One region of the Faecalicoccus sp. genome, then DNA from elsewhere that is predicted to be linked to it. Evidence: a T-box and tRNA genes for the amino acid it is inferred to sense, from the RefSeq annotation. Region 1 holds a T-box; the other holds one or more tRNA genes.

What was found. The T-box of region 1 lies ahead of U0M88_RS01855 (valine--tRNA ligase). A T-box ahead of a tRNA ligase gene usually reads a tRNA of that ligase, here a tRNA-Val.
Region 2: it encodes a tRNA-Val, which carries the amino acid that the T-box ahead of U0M88_RS01855 (valine--tRNA ligase) is inferred to sense. The anticodon was not compared.

The regions. Positions count from the first base shown of each region.
Region 1 is NZ_JAXKBY010000034.1:687-10,101, forward strand. Features, by position in the region: partial or broken gene U0M88_RS01845 (ABC transporter permease) at 1-625, opposite strand, end outside; gene U0M88_RS01850 (MarR family winged helix-turn-helix transcriptional regulator) at 644-1,102, opposite strand; gene U0M88_RS01855 (valine--tRNA ligase) at 1,301-3,919, opposite strand; T-box leader at 3,951-4,154, opposite strand; gene U0M88_RS01860 (hypothetical protein) at 4,199-4,426, opposite strand; gene U0M88_RS01865 (hypothetical protein) at 4,609-4,887, shown strand; gene U0M88_RS01870 (hypothetical protein) at 4,979-5,587, opposite strand; gene U0M88_RS01875 (hypothetical protein) at 5,703-5,948, opposite strand; gene ptsP (phosphoenolpyruvate--protein phosphotransferase) at 6,104-7,807, opposite strand; gene U0M88_RS01885 (hypothetical protein) at 7,969-9,144, opposite strand; partial or broken gene U0M88_RS01890 (class I SAM-dependent methyltransferase) at 9,214-9,415, shown strand, end outside.
Region 2 is NZ_JAXKBY010000025.1:5,317-11,855, forward strand. Features, by position in the region: gene U0M88_RS01255 (DUF368 domain-containing protein) at 1-618, shown strand, start outside; gene U0M88_RS01260 (type 1 glutamine amidotransferase domain-containing protein) at 815-1,501, shown strand; gene U0M88_RS01265 (nitroreductase family protein) at 1,498-2,265, shown strand; gene U0M88_RS01270 (ArsR/SmtB family transcription factor) at 2,249-2,623, shown strand; gene U0M88_RS01275 (transporter accessory protein) at 2,699-3,289, shown strand; tRNA gene U0M88_RS01280 (tRNA-Gly) at 3,428-3,501, opposite strand; tRNA gene U0M88_RS01285 (tRNA-Lys) at 3,506-3,581, opposite strand; tRNA gene U0M88_RS01290 (tRNA-Thr) at 3,590-3,665, opposite strand; tRNA gene U0M88_RS01295 (tRNA-Val) at 3,678-3,753, opposite strand; gene U0M88_RS01300 (hypothetical protein) at 3,760-4,257, opposite strand; gene U0M88_RS01305 (rod shape-determining protein) at 4,350-5,333, shown strand; gene U0M88_RS01310 (MmcQ/YjbR family DNA-binding protein) at 5,320-6,336, shown strand; gene infA (translation initiation factor IF-1) at 6,454-6,539, shown strand, end outside.

The DNA of each region.
Region 1 (9,415 bases):
CAAGGCCACTTTGAAGGATATAGCTTTGTTGCAGTTGTGTCATATTCATACCTAAATTTTTGTATTCCGTAGATACAAATTGGGCACTCATCGTAGTGATTGTCGATTCGCCTAGGCTTTTGATTTGCTCATCAGCTTGTTCCTTAAACGTCTCTAAGCCATTTTCAATCAAAAAAGATGCCAGCTGTTCTTGCGATAGTCCTTCCTTTTGCATAGCCTGCATCACCATCGTAAATGTCATCTGCAACTGTGTTAAATCCTGATTTAATTGATCTAAAGACTCTTTTGACAGATCAGTATCTAAAAAATAAACCGGTTCTTTTTCTAAGGCCGGAACTTCATCAATCTGTTTTGAAGTGGCATTTGTCGGTTCAACTAAAGTATAGGCATCTAAGATTTCTTCCTTAACATCCGCATCGGCCAAAAATAAATAGCCCTGCATCGTTTTCTTGGAAACTCTTTGATACACACCGGAAGTGATTCCCTGATTTTGAATTCCCACATTTACGATATTTTGCATCGTATCCGGTAAATTCAATTCACAATACGCCTGTCCAAACAACAAGACGACAATACAGAAAACGCTTCCGATAAATGGCTTAAAATATCTGAATAGCTTGCTCATTCGATTCCTTTCTTTCCATTACATCACACACGAATCTTCCTGCATTTTTTCTTGTACAAAACCAATCATCTTCTCTAGAATACGGTGAAAATTTTCACAGTCTTCCGGACCCAACATGTCCAGAAATTCATTCAATCGAGCCTGATGACAACTCCATTTCTCTAACATTTTCTCTTTGATATCATCCGTGATCTGAATATAAACCGTTCGCCGATCCATGGTAGAGCGAACACGTTTTACCCATCCATTTTTTTCATAACCTGTAATGATCTGACTGGCAGCAGCCGGTGTCACTTTTAAGTTTTGTGCTAATTGTGACATGGTCACCTGATGATGTTCGTTATCCGTATAAATATAGATCAAAATACTGAGATCTCTTGCCCGAAATCCCTTAATAGGCCCTCTGGACTTTCTTGTGAACTCCATCAAAGACAACATAGAAGAATTGATCAAATCGATCGTTTCTTGTTTTGACATACTAATCTCCTTTCATTAAGACTCTTAATCTTTTAGTATCTAAATATTATCATCTCATGAACTAATGTCAATATAAAACTTATCTTTTGTGTAAGTTATTTTAATTTGCTTAAATTATTTATATTTTATCAAAAGGAATCATTCATACAGTTTAGCCATAATAAAAAGCTCCACAATGGGAGCTTTCATTTGTAAATCTTAACCGATTTTCTTTAAGATCTCTTCTAAATTAGCTTGTGTCATATGAAGCTGATCTTCATACGAAGCCAGTTTTGCCTTTTCCTGATCGACTTTAGCCTGTGGTGCCTTGGATACAAAGTTTGGATTGTTCAACATACCGCTGGCACGTTTGATTTCTTTTTGAAGTCTTTCAATTTCCTTTTCCAGCTTTTCTTTTTCTTCGTTGTAGTCAACCAAATCTCCCATACGAACACGAAGTACCGCTTTTTCCAGAGTACGGCTCAAAATATCTTCATCTTCGATCGTTTCAAAGTTAACATGACACATACGGTCGATAATGCGTTTATAATCGTCCGAAAGATCGATCACACTTCCCTGTTCATCCACAATGGATATCGCAAGCGGATTGCTTGGTTTCATATTGTATTCCTGTTTGATCTCACGAACTTTTACGATGATCGATAAAGCCAGATCGACAAATTCTTTTTCGTTTTCTTTGGCATCGAGTTCAACTTTTTCCGGCCATGTTTCCACATTGATGCTTTCTTTATCATGTGGCAACGACTGATAAATCTCTTCCGTTACAAACGGCATAAAAGGATGTAATAGCTTACAGATGTTTGCCAATACAGTAAGCAGTACAGCTTTTGTAGAAGCAACGATATTCTGATTTTCACTATATAAATTGGCTTTACTTAATTCAATATACCAGCTGCAGAAATCATCCCATACAAAACTATACAATTCATTGCCTACCATGGCAAATTCATAGCGGTCCATATTCATCGTCACGTGATCGATGACCGTATTCATTCTTGACAAGATCCATTTATCGACAGCACTTAAATTTTCCGGTTTTAATACCGGCTTTTCATCCTGGAGCTGCATCTGTACAAAACGAGCTGCATTCCAGATCTTGTTGATGAAATTCCAGGCGGCATCCATCTTCTTATCATCAAAACGAAGATCCAAGCCCGGTGTAGAGTTTGTCGTTAAGAAGAAGCGTAAGGCATCCGCTCCTTTATCTTGAATGACATCCATCGGATCAATACCATTACCCAGGGATTTAGACATCTTGCGTCCTTTGGAATCACGAACTAAACCGTGAATCAATACATCCTTAAACGGACGATTTTTCATACAATATCGTGTTTGGAAAGCCATACGGGCAACCCAGAAGAAAATAATATCATATCCAGTAACAAGACAATCATTTGGGAAATAACGTTTTAGATCGTCTGTTGTTTCCGGCCATCCCAAAGTTGAAAAAGGCCATAAAGCACTGGAGAACCAAGTATCTAATACATCTTCATCCTGCTGCCAGTTTTCAGGATCTTTTGGATCTTCCATGCCTACATAGATTTCACCTGTTGCCTTATTCGTCCAGGCCGGAATTCGATGACCCCACCATAACTGACGGGAAATACACCAGTCTTCGATATTCTCCAGCCCTTGTTCAAACGTCTTTTCAAAGCGGGAAGGAACAAAGTTGATCTTTTGATCTTCAATCTTTTGATTTTTTAAAACTTCATCGGCCAATGGTTTCATCTTTACAAACCATTGCTTGCTTAAATATGGTTCTACGATTACACCGGTACGTTGTGAATGTCCTACCTGATGCATATGTTCTTCAATATGATCGACAACACCGGCTTTTTCAAAATCTTCGACCAATGCCTTACGACATTCAAAACGATCCATACCGGCATATTTATGTGCCATTTCATTCATCGTGCCATCCGGATTCATACAGATCGGCATCAGCAAATTGTATTTTTTAGCCAACATGAAGTCGTTTGGATCGTGGGCCGGGGTACACTTCATAACAGCTGTACCAAAGTCCATATCGATATAGTCATCCGCCATGATCGGCAATTCTTCCCCATTGGCCGGATTAATCGCATGCAGGCCAATGATATCCTTATAACGTTCATCATCCGGGTGTACAAAGATAGCCTGGTCGGCAAACATTGTCTCCGGACGTGTTGTGGCAATCACCAGTTCTTTTCCGGTTTCTACCACTTTATATTTAAAGTAGTACATGTGACCTTTGATCTCTTTATGCTCAACCTCAATATTGGATAAAGCGGTCTTGGCTTCCGGATCCCAGTTGATGATTCTTTCGCCCTGATAGATCAGGCCATCATTATACAGATCGACAAAGACTTTTCGTACCGCATGGCTCAATCCTTCATCTAATGTAAAGCGTTCTCTTGTATAATCTAAAGACAAGCCTAATTTAGCCCATTGTTTACGAATCGTTGCAGCATATTCTTCTTTCCATTCCCAGGCGCGATCCAAAAATTTCTCACGGCCAATATCATAACGAGAAATACCCTCGTCTTTTAAACGAGCATCTACCTTGGCCTGTGTCGCAATACCGGCATGATCCATACCAGCTACCCACAACACATCATAGCCCTGTAAACGTTTATACCGACAAATAATATCCTGCAATGTCGTATCCCAGGCATGACCCAAATGTAGCTTACCGGTTACATTGGGTGGCGGGATCACAATACAATACGGTCTTTTTGAAAGATCCCCGGCTGTAAAATAACCTTGGTCGATCCAATTTTGATATTTACCGGATTCTACTTGTAAATGATCATACTTGGGTGCCATTTCTTTTTCCATAGTCATCCTCCTTCATAAAAAAAGCACATCCGATTAGGACGTGCTTGACGTGGTACCACCTAAATTCGTATGTAAAACATACCTCATTACACATAACGCTGTGTCTGCGATGTCTTCTACTCAACTCAAAGACCTGCTCCTAGACTACCTTCATCTTCCCTTTGTGCTTCTTTTCACCAACCAGAAACTCTCTACAACTTCCGGAAAAACTACTCCTTCTATTCCTCGCATTTATGTGTATAGTTTATGTTAAAAGGAATCAAATTTCAAGTTTAATTTTTAAATCAGAAATTGAAAGACAAGAGCCACAAGACAGATAAACAAACTGGAAGCTAAAACAGCACTCATTGAGATTCCAAAGGTTCCCACCAGAAAGATCAATCCCACCAATAAGAGTGTACATGCGATGATCTCTAAACGTTCTCGAATCAGACTTGAAGAGAACTTAGAACGCGCATAACTCAAAACACTTAATGAAATACTACAAAATCCCATGACATACAACATTTTCCCTACCTCAACTTTGTCTTTATCATACGTCCTGAAAGTTAAAGCATGGACACTGCTGTGTTAAAAGAATGTAAAAAATAACTATACTTTTGATATTCTACGTGTTATAAAAAAAGTAGAGAGGTAGGTATTTGTATGATCACATTAGAAAACAACATCATCAAATCAGAGGATCTATCATGCAATGTCGCATCAATACAAAAATTGAGCTGAAGATCGTCCCGGTTAAGAAACCTGCTTCTAAAACTGTTTTGAATTCTCTGGCCAATGCACTGAGTCAATCAATGTCTAATGGTGATGAACCTGTGCAGATCATTCTGCGCATTACCTGTGATGACCAAAGTATAAAAGACCTCGTTTGGAACAAAGAGCCTTACATCCGAAACAATCTGGACTATCATAAAGCTATTAAAGAAGCCAGAGCGCTTCAGGAGCAAGTACAAAAATCCATTTCTTAGACACATCATTAAAAAGGAGACTTAAAAGTAATCATCAGTCTCCTTTTAAAATAGGATTTATCTATGAAAGGTTCTTTATTTTCTTATGTAATTAATGAAGCTGGAGATGTTGTAATACTTTTGACTGTAAGTCTTTTTTGACATGTAAAATGGAAAAGGCTTGTTGCACATCGGAAATAAGTCCACTTTCCAATAAACTGGAGATATTATCGACCAAGGTTTCTACTTTACCTTTTTCTAACCCTTGTTCAAGTCCTCTTTCCTGCCAAGCCAAAAAAGCACCCTCTGAAAATGTACACATCTTCTCTACCTCCGTTTTTAGTACTTCCGTTACTACTATATTATATTTTTTCTCTAGGATAAGTCGTATTTCATCAAATTCTCGATTTGATAAAAACAATAAAGAAAGAAATTCCATAATATCTTTTGGTCGATTCATAATTTCCTCCAAGTGAATATTGGCATCAGTATGGATACAAGGATACAAAAGATAGATTTGAGAAAAGTCGTAACATTCCGGATCAAAGCGAAAGTTACCTCTTCTTACATGCTCCTGCGTTCGATATTCTAAAAAACAATTATCTTTTTGATGCGCATGATGAAGACAAATCCAGATAGAACGAATATCTATGATTTCATCAAAATCAGATTTTTGAAATCCTAAAGGATCATTCTTTTGTCCTGAAATCAACCTTGACATGTAATATCAACATCTGCGTGGCAATGCATATCGATATGTGTCCTGTCCCTGTGCTTCCAAATGAATTAAAATCTCTCGATGATTGTCAAGCGGATGTTAGATAGAGTACAAAAAATCATATCTGATAATCGCATCCGGAATGCTGGTATCTTCTACATTGTGTGAAAAAAAGCTGAGGATGTGAGTAAGATCGCTGCATCAAGTCAAAGATTTGATCAAGCGATAGATGTTTGAATTCCTCTAAACATTGTTGAAGAATACAAGCCTGAATTGATTTAAACGATAATATCTTTTTGCTTTGTGCATCAAAGAATCGTTTATCACTATTCAAAGAAAAACCAAGTGCATTTAATTCTATCATATGAGACCCTCCTACATATATATACGAAAATAAATCGGTAAACTATGAATTAAATTTATTTTTTTTAAGATACTTGATAAAAGTCTCATGTGATTGGTTCTTGTGTTGGCAAAATAAAAAAGGTATAGAGCCAAACCCTATACCTCAAAGGATATTTACTGTTCTACTTTAGATTGTACGTATTCTAATACTTCTTCAGCTGTTTGTTTGTTCAAGCATTCCTGAGCTAAATCTTTCATTTCTTCGTAGCTCAAAGATTTGACAACTTTACGAGCCTTCAGGATCTGTGTTGCGCTCATAGAGAATTCATCCAATCCCAATCCTAACAGAATCGGTACGGCATTCGGTTCTCCGGCCATGGCACCACACATACCAGCCCATTTACCTTGTGAATGAGCACCTTTGATCGTGTTGGCAATCAGACGAAGTACACTTGGGTTATATGGCTGGTACAAGTAAGATACATGTTCAGACATACGGTCAGCAGCCATAGAGAACTGAATCAAGTCATTGGTACCGATAGAGAAGAAGTCTGCATATTGGGCAAACTGATCAGCTAATACGGCAGCGGCAGGAATTTCAACCATCATACCTACTTCGATATTATCAGCTACCTGAACACCTTCGGCGATCAGTTCTTTCTTCACATCTTCAAAAATAGCTTTGGCATCGCAGAATTCTTTAACCGTTGCGATCATTGGGAACATGATGCACAGTCTTCCATAAACGGAAGCACGGCACAAAGCACGAAGCTGTGTACGGAAGATATCTTGTTCCTTTAAGCACAAACGAATTGCACGATATCCTAAGAATGGGTTCATTTCCTGTGGGAATTCATAGTAAGACAAGTGTTTGTCACCACCGATATCCAGTGTACGAACAACTACACGTTTACCCTGCATTCCTTCCAGAACTTGTTTGTAAGCTTCAAATTGTTCATCTTCTGTTGGGAAGTGATCCGAATCCATGTATAAGAATTCCGTACGGAACAAGCCGACTCCTTCACCACCGTTTTTCAATACGCCTTCTACATCTTTGAAACCACCGATGTTTCCGGCCAATTCTACTTCATGACCATCTTTTGTCACTGATTTTTCAGAAACCAGAACCTTTAATTCTTCTTTTTCTTTGGCATAAGCTTCTGCTTTTTCGTTATATGCCTTGATTGTAGCTTCATCTGGATTTACTTCCACAACACCATCTAAAGCATCTAAGGCCAATACATCACCTGTCTTAACTGCATCCATAACACCTGGGCATCCTACAACGGCAGGAATTTCCAAAGAGTTTGCCATGATGGCAGAATGTGAAGTCTTTCCACCGATTTCTGTGGCAAAGCCTTTTACATATTCGTTTAACTGTGCCGTATCACTTGGTGTTAAGTCGTGAGCAACGATGATTGAATCTTCATCAATGCTTGTCAGATCCGGAATGACCAAACCTAACAGATTACATTTCAAACGGAATGTTACGTCCTTAACGTCTGCAGCTCTTTCCTTGAAATATTCGTTATCCATGCTTTCGAACATTTCAACCATCTGTGTAGCAACTACTTCCGTTGCATATTCCGCATTCACTGATTCATTCTGAATCATATTTTTGATCTGTCCGGCTAATTCTGGGTCACCTGCCATCATCAGATGCGCATCAAATACAGCCAGTTCTTCTTCACTTAAGCGTTTTGCAGCTCTTTCTTTGACACCTTCAATGTCTTTTTTTGTTTTCTCCAAAGCTTCATCAAATTTTTTGATTTCTGATTCGGCATCTCCCTGTTTCTTTTCGATTACTACATTTGGTGTTTCCAGTTTATAGACCTTAGCTACGGATACACCAGCACTTGCCGCAATACCTTTTAACATGTAAAATCCTCCTACTTTTAAAGTACTTAGCTCTATACTCGTACAAATTTTATCACTTTTGATCACTTTTTACAATTTTTAAAAGCGGTTTCACATCATTTCTAAGATGAAGTGTTACATCGTTAAAAACAAGCCCTGTTTTCCATCCATTTTTTCTGTTTTTAATCCAGGATCGCAAACTCACTTTCCTTGATACATTGTTTTAAATACGGAATTTGTTTCTCTTCTTTCAGCGTACAATGAAAGAAAAGCTCTTCTTCCATAGAAACGATTTTGGCCTCTAAAAAGAAGATACCATCTTCTTTATATTCATGTATCCAAACGGCCTTATCACGATATTGAATCGGTTCCTTTTTTTCCAGCTGATCCAATTGTGAACAAATCAAAGGTTGTTTAGATGCCTGAATCAAGTAGTCCCACTCATGTTCTTCCTTTCGAGCTGACATCAGACAAAGCGATTGTGTCACCGGATCATAGCTTCTTTCACAGGCACCTAACGCCACGACCTTTACATTTTCAAACAGGTGATATACTTCCATCAAACGATATTGATATACTTCCTGTTCCATGTTCACCGGATCTTTTAGCTGATCTTCTCTTTGCAGAAGTTGAATGTATAAACGATATTCTTTGATCGGTAACGGAATGGATGAATCCATCTTATAAGCCAGTTCGATATAATCACAGATCATATTTGCCATTTTATGCGTATGATCGTTCATCAAAGCATAAGGCCCATACCCTTCTTTAGCCAATAAAGTTAAAGCTGCATTTTTATAGTAGGATGCATCCATATCCCATTCGTTCCACACATAAAACAAATCCATCAAATCATGCGGATCCATATGTAAAAACTCTTTGGTGTCGATATAACCGATCGGTGTCGCAATCGCATTCTCTTTTTCCATCGGCAAAAAGTAAGTTTCATCGTATAAATAGTTCTTATAGAAGACAGGTTCTCGCTTCACTAGATTGCCTCTTAAATAGTCTAACTCATCTTCATACAGATGATGCAGCCGATGAAAATTTCCATCCTGATCAAATTCCAGATCATCCACCAGTTCAAATTCTCCGTTCAGTTCTTGTTGAATATCCATAAAGATATCAACGCAAAACGCATGAAAACCGGCACCGGCATGACGCGTATTAGCACTTAAAATGACCTCTCTGTCCTCTTCATGAACAATGATCTTCCCTTGTGGACAGACCTCCATTTCAACAACATCGCCACGCTCTTCAATCTGTACATTTTCACGATGGGCAATCGCACCGAGAACCTGATACAATTCATCTTTTTCTTTTTGATTTCTATCCTTACAAAACAGTTGTACAAACATTCTGATTCGCTCCTTTTCATTACTAACATTATATCAACACCGTCAAGAATCTATGTTATAATAAGAAACATGAATCAATGTGCAAAGAATTGGAAGGACTATGAGGTCCTGGATACAGGAAACAAAGAAAAACTGGAACGTTGGAATTCCATTATATTAAGAAGACCCGATCCGGTCTGTGTATGGCCAATCGATTCTGAGAATCCGGATTGGAACAAAGCGGATGCGATCTATCATCGCTCTAAAAGCGGAGGTGGTCACTGGGAAACGA
Region 2 (6,539 bases), on a different contig from region 1:
CCCATTCCGACAAATTTTGCGTTTTGCGGCTTGATTGTCGGAAGCCTGCCATTTATTTTAAAAAAGGTAAAAGGATCAAATCCCGTAAAATCAAGTAATTGGATTCCTTTGTTGATTTTCTTTGCTATTGTGGTTGGTATGGCTGTTATAGGAGAAGATAGTGGTTCAGCACAAAGGCTTCAAGTGGATCTTTTACAATTTCTTGTTTTGCTGTTTGTGGGAATCATTGCAGCGGCTACCATGGTTATTCCTGGTGTGAGTGGGTCTATGATGTTGATGCTTTTAGGTTATTATGAAACGATTTTATCTTATGTAAATCAAACTGTAGATGCTATTACAAGTTTTGATATACCGGCTTTCATCAACTGCTGTATGGTGATGATTCCGTTCGGTGTTGGCGTTGTTTTTGGTATTTTTGCGATTGCTAAGCTAATTGAATGGATTTTAATGCGTTGGGAAACATCAGCGTATTATGCTATCATTGGTTTGATAACGGCCAGTCCTGTAGCAATCCTATTAAAAACGGACTGGAGTCAATCCTCGATTATGATGATCGTTATAGGTCTGATTTCTTTTATTGCAGGATGGTTTGTCGCCAGCAAACTGGGGGATGAATAATCAATAGTAAATGAACTTGCATGTTGAATTTTAGACATGCAAGTTTTTTACATAAAGAATCGATGAGATTTACTAATATCAGAAATTAGTCCTTAACATATTCAAATTGAATGGGAAAGACTTTCTTTACCAATCAGACAACAACAATCGGTTTATGGTATAGTGGTTCAAACGAATAAACGAAAGGAATGTAACGATGAAAAAGATACTGATCGTAGAAACCAATATAAGCACATATGGAGCAATTGATAAGCCGACCGGTTTATGGTTGGGAGAACTGATTCATTTTTATGATGAAATGGTCAAGATGAACTATGAGGTGGATTTTGTCAGTCCGGCAGGTGGCTATGTGCCTATTGATCCGGTTTCCATAAAATATGCTGATTCTATCGATTATAAATGGTATAAAGATAGAGATTTTATCGATCGAGCTTTGGCAAAGACCCAAAAGCCGCAAGAGATCGATCCCTGTGCCTATCAGGCAATCTATTATACCGGAGGACATGGTGTCCTGTGGGATTTTGTAGAGAATACAGAACTGAAACAGATTGCGGAAACGATTTATGAACAAAAAGGATATATCAGTGCCGTATGCCATGGTGTAGTTGGTTTATTGCCTCTAAGTGATGGTAACGGGCAACCTCTACTAAAAAATAAACATGTGACAGGCTTTACCAACACAGAAGAGTTGTTAAGCCGGAAACGAAACCTGGTCCCTTTTTCTACGGAAGATGCTCTTAAAGAAAAGGGAGCATTTTATTCAAAGAAAAGATTCTTTACAAGCTATGCGATTGAGGATCAAAGACTGATTACCGGGCAAAATCCATGGTCATCCAGAACTGTCGCAAAGCTGTTGATTCAAAAACTGGAGGAAGTAGTATGAAACATGACATAAAGATTGATGTGCAAAAATGTATAGGATGCAGACAATGTATCAAAGATTGTCCGGAGCAAAATATCAGACTGATACAAAACAAAGCACAAATTCAATCGCAGGACTGTATGAAATGTGGTCATTGTGTGGCAATCTGTCCACAAAATGCGGTAACGATGACAGGCTTTGATCAAGAACCCATTCAATGCGATCAAAAGGAAATGGATCCTAAAGAATTTTTATACACTATTCAAACAAATCGTTCTGTACGCCAATTTCAGAAAAAAGAGATTTCAAACGATGTGATACAAGATCTCCTGGAAGCAGCTCGTTATATGCCTACTGCCAGAAATATGCGAGATGTGGAACTGATCTTGTTGCAGGAAGAGCAGGAGCAGGCAGAAAAGATTGCCGTACATTTGTTTCGAAAACTTTTAAAAGGGCTGAATTTATTTAGTAAAAGATATAGAGAATTTCTAATTGATGATCATTTCTTTTTCAAAAAGGCACCTTTGGTAATCGTTGTTGTCGGTAAGGATAAAACGAATGCGGTATTGGCGGCTTCGGCCATGGCACTTATGGCCAAAGCACATGGTCTTGGCGTTTTATACAGTGGTTTTTTTACACTGGCAGCTCATACTTCTATAAAGTTGAAGCGAATGTTGAAAATTCCTAAAGGTAAAAAAGTACAGACAACGCTTGTGATAGGGTATCCTTCTATAAAGTATGCACGTGGTGTACAAAGAGAGGCGCTTCATGTCCAAAGTCGATAATTCGTTGCAGGAAGCGTGTCAAAAAAGGATCAAAGATCTCCGTAAAGATTTTTTAAGTTTGCGCACAGTCTTTTTAGCTTTGGGAGATGAAACCAGACAGCTCATCCTTTTAACATTGTTGGAACAAGAGCCAAAGGAACTTCGTGTTAATGAGCTTGCACAACATACCTATCTATCAAGACCGGCTGTATCGCATCATTTACAAATCTTAAAGAATGCCGGTCTTCTTGAATTGCGAAAAGAAGGAACAAAGAACTACTATTCTATAAAGAAAGAAACAATGATTTTTTATCAAATGAAAGAAATGTTCTCTAAAATTGAATGTACTATCAGGGACAAACAAAATCAAGATCAATAAAATTAGAGTTAATATATAGTTTTTATAGGTATATTCGTATACAATAGATAAAAATCAACAACAAGGAGAATTTTAATGAACCAAAGAAAAGTTGCCTTATTTACTCTATGTACAGGAATTATGATATGTGGTGTTGTTCTATGGATCTTGATCAATAAGCAACAGGAAACAAAGACTGAGACTCCGAAAGGTTGTGAGGAGCAGTCTGCCTGCAGTATTGATGAAACGGATAGCCAAAAAGACGATTGGTTTATAGCATTAACGATGGAAGATGTGTTACAAAAACTAGAGGATCAGGAAGATGGCGTATATTATTTTGGCTATGAAGATTGTCCATGGTGCCAGGATGCTGCACCGGTTTTAAAAGAAGTGGCACAGGAGCATCAGAAAGAGGTTTACTATATTAAGACCAGAGATGAAGATCATAATCTTTTGTATGATGATGAACAAAAGGAAAGAATCATCAATTATTTGGGTGAGTATATGGAAACGAATGAAGATGGTCAGCTCACCTTGTATGTACCGATGGTCGTAGAGATGAAAGATGGAAAAGTAAAGAATTCTCATATTGGAACAGTAGATAGCTATGATCCTAATGAAAGAGAAATGACAGAAGAAGAAACCAAGCAACTAAAAGATATTTATGAAGCATTCTTTAAGGAGTAAAAAAATATCAGCCGATTATAATGGAGTTAGTCGGCTGATTCTATTTATTGGATAGAAAGTGAAATATGGTTTGTATTGAATTTGTCATGAACAGGAAAAAAATAAAAAAGCCTTCATCTAAAGGCTTTCGAGACAATGTGGAGCAGGTGATGAGAATCGAACTCACGTAGTCAGCTTGGAAGGCTGAAGTTCTACCATTGAACTACACCTGCAAAGTGGTGACCCGTGGGCGATTCGAACGCCCGACCCTTTGATTAAAAGTCAAATGCTCTACCAGCTGAGCTAACGGGTCAAAAATAATGGTGCCGACTATAGGAATCGAACCCACAACCTACTGATTACAAGTCAGTTGCTCTACCAATTGAGCTAAGTCGGCACAAAATAATAATGGTGGAGGCTAACGGGCTCGAACCGCTGACCCTCTGCTTGTAAGGCAGATGCTCTCCCAACTGAGCTAAGCCTCCATTCATTTAGCGCTTTCTTATACTAACAAATTCTTTTTTGGATGTCAATTTTTTTCTGAAATTTTCCACAAAATTTTTATATTGGATATCCAGTCCTTTTAAATAAGCCTCTCCAATAGCTTTGTTGTGGGTACGAATCGACTTATAAACAAGCGTATCCTGATAAAAAAGATAAATCGCCGGATCTAAGATCGTATAAGTTTTTCCAAAAACAAATTTTTGACGAATACAGCCAAGTTGATCAAATAAATCTTTATTGGTACTTTTTCCTGCTTGAAGACTGGTGGCATACGTATTCAAAAAATTCTGTATGGTTGTGCTTTCATCTTGCGTTAGAATCCATATGGGCAAATGAATTTGGGTAAATAATTCTTCCCAATCCAACCAATAATCCAGATATTGTTTTCCTTTTTCCGTTTCCAAATGCTCTACGATCGTCAAAAGTGTAAAGTCGGTTGGAATTTCCATTTTTTTATTCTCTGAAGAAATGATTTCTATTTTCATGATTTATACATGAATGCGCACTTATAGTATAACATAGAGTCTGACTTTTAACTATGCTATACTTATATTATATATAGAAAGTGATGAAGATTATGATTCGAGTAGGTATTGATTTAGGAGCCGATAAAATTCGACTGGTCATGGAAAACGAAGGTTTGCTCTTTGATGAGGCTTGCATGGTCGCATTAGATCAAAAAGACAATGTACTTGCCATCGGTGATGAGGCAAAGGAAATGAAAGAATCTTTAGATCAAAAAATCCGTGTCATTTCGCCTTTATCACAAAACAAGATTGACTTTGATGCCTTACATGCTTTGTTGGAACAGCTGATCTATGACTATAAAGTTTTTCGAATGTTTAAGAAGACGGTTCTATTGTTTAGTTATCCGATGGCGCTAAATCGTCAACAAAGAGAAGAATTGAAACAGCATTTATTAGAGTTTGGAGCCTATCGTGTTTATTTTGAACAGGAAATCTGGGTGGCGGCTATCGGTGCGCAGTTAAATCTGTTTATTCCTGTTGCCAGCTGTGTATTAAATCTGGGTTCTTCTAATTGTGATATTGCCGTATTCAGTAACGGGCAGATGCAAAGAAGCAGTCAGTATAAAGTAGCGGGAAGGCATGTTAATTTGCTGATCCAAAAATGGCTGCGTCAAAGTTGTCATATGCAGATCAGCGATTCCATGGCTGAAAAGATCAAAATCAACATCGGGCAGACACAGATGCAGAAACAACCGAAAACCATGTTGGTGCAGGGTGTGAATATGCAAAGTCAAAAATTGATGTCTTTGCAGTTGGATGAAAATATGCTGGTTCCGGTGTTATATCCATTGTGTGAACAATGGGCCAGATGGATCTATCAGTTTTTGTCCGGCTTGAGTCCTGAACAACAGGAAGATGTACGCATGCGAGGAATCATTTGTTGCGGCGGGACCATGTTGTTAAAGGGATTGAAGGAAAACCTGCAGAGTTTAGTCAACTGTCCGGTCTATGTAACGGATGATCCACAAAGTACCGTATCACAGGGCTTGGAAATCTTATTGGAGCGTATGGGAGAAAACGATGCTGGAAGATGAGATCTTTAAAAAGTATACGGTAGATTGGAACTTGCTTGTATCTTATGGCTTTATCAAAGAAGAAAAGGGATATTGTTATGTCAGAAATCAGGTTCCCGGTTTTAAAGCGATTGTATTTGTGTTTAAGGATGGTCATGTAAAGGGGACGATATGGGATACGGCCTTGGATGAAGAATATGTTAACTATCGAATCGAAAGTCAAAACGGGACCTTTGTTTCCGAGATTCGGGAAGCATATATCGCATTGTTAAAGGATATACGAGAACACTGTTTTAAGGAAACGCCTTTTGTATCCAGACAGGCCAATCGAATTGCACAAAGGATATTGGAGGAATATCAGGTTAGTCCGGAATTTTTATGGAAGAGAGATCCGCTTAGTGGTGTATTTCGCCATCCTAAGAATGGAAAATGGTTTGGGATCATACAACATATCAAAGCCGATAAATTAAAAGAAAAAGCACCGGGCTTTATCGATATACTGAATGTGAAGCTGGATGAACAATGTGCTGTAAAGATACTGGAACCCGGCTTTTATCCCGCCTATCATATGAATAAAAAGAGTTGGATCTCAGTTTGTCTGGATGATACGCTCAGTGATGAAGAAATCATGGATGTGGTTAAACAAAGCTATATGATCAATAGTCCTGATCCATATTGGCTCGTGCCTGCCAATGCCAAATATTATGATATGGTCCATATTTTTGATAATACCGATACCACGCTTTGGAAACAGTCGGTAGCTATGTATGAAAAGGATATTGTTTTCTTATACGTATCAAGTCCTTATTCCAGTATCTTCTATCAATGTGAGATCATAGAAGCCAATCTGGATCATGTATTTGAGGATGAAAATATTCATATGCAGAAAGCTATGCGTTTAAAGCTGAAAAAGCGTTATGATATTTCAGAATTTACTTTGGAACGCTTAAAAGAATATGGGATCAAATCGGTGCGAGGGCCTCGTCATGTGCCAAAAGCACTGGTAAAATTGTTGAAAGAATAAAAAAGTCAGGAAAAAGTGCATGTTTTCTTGGCTTTTTTTGATTTTGTTTGGTAGAATGATAGATGGCTATTTATGCCAAGTCATTTCATTATTCAGTAAGGAGGCGTTGTAGAATTCATGTCGAAGCAGGATAAGATCGAGATCGATGGGATCGTTGTTGACACATTACCTAATGCTGCTTTTAAGGTGAAATTGGAAAACGG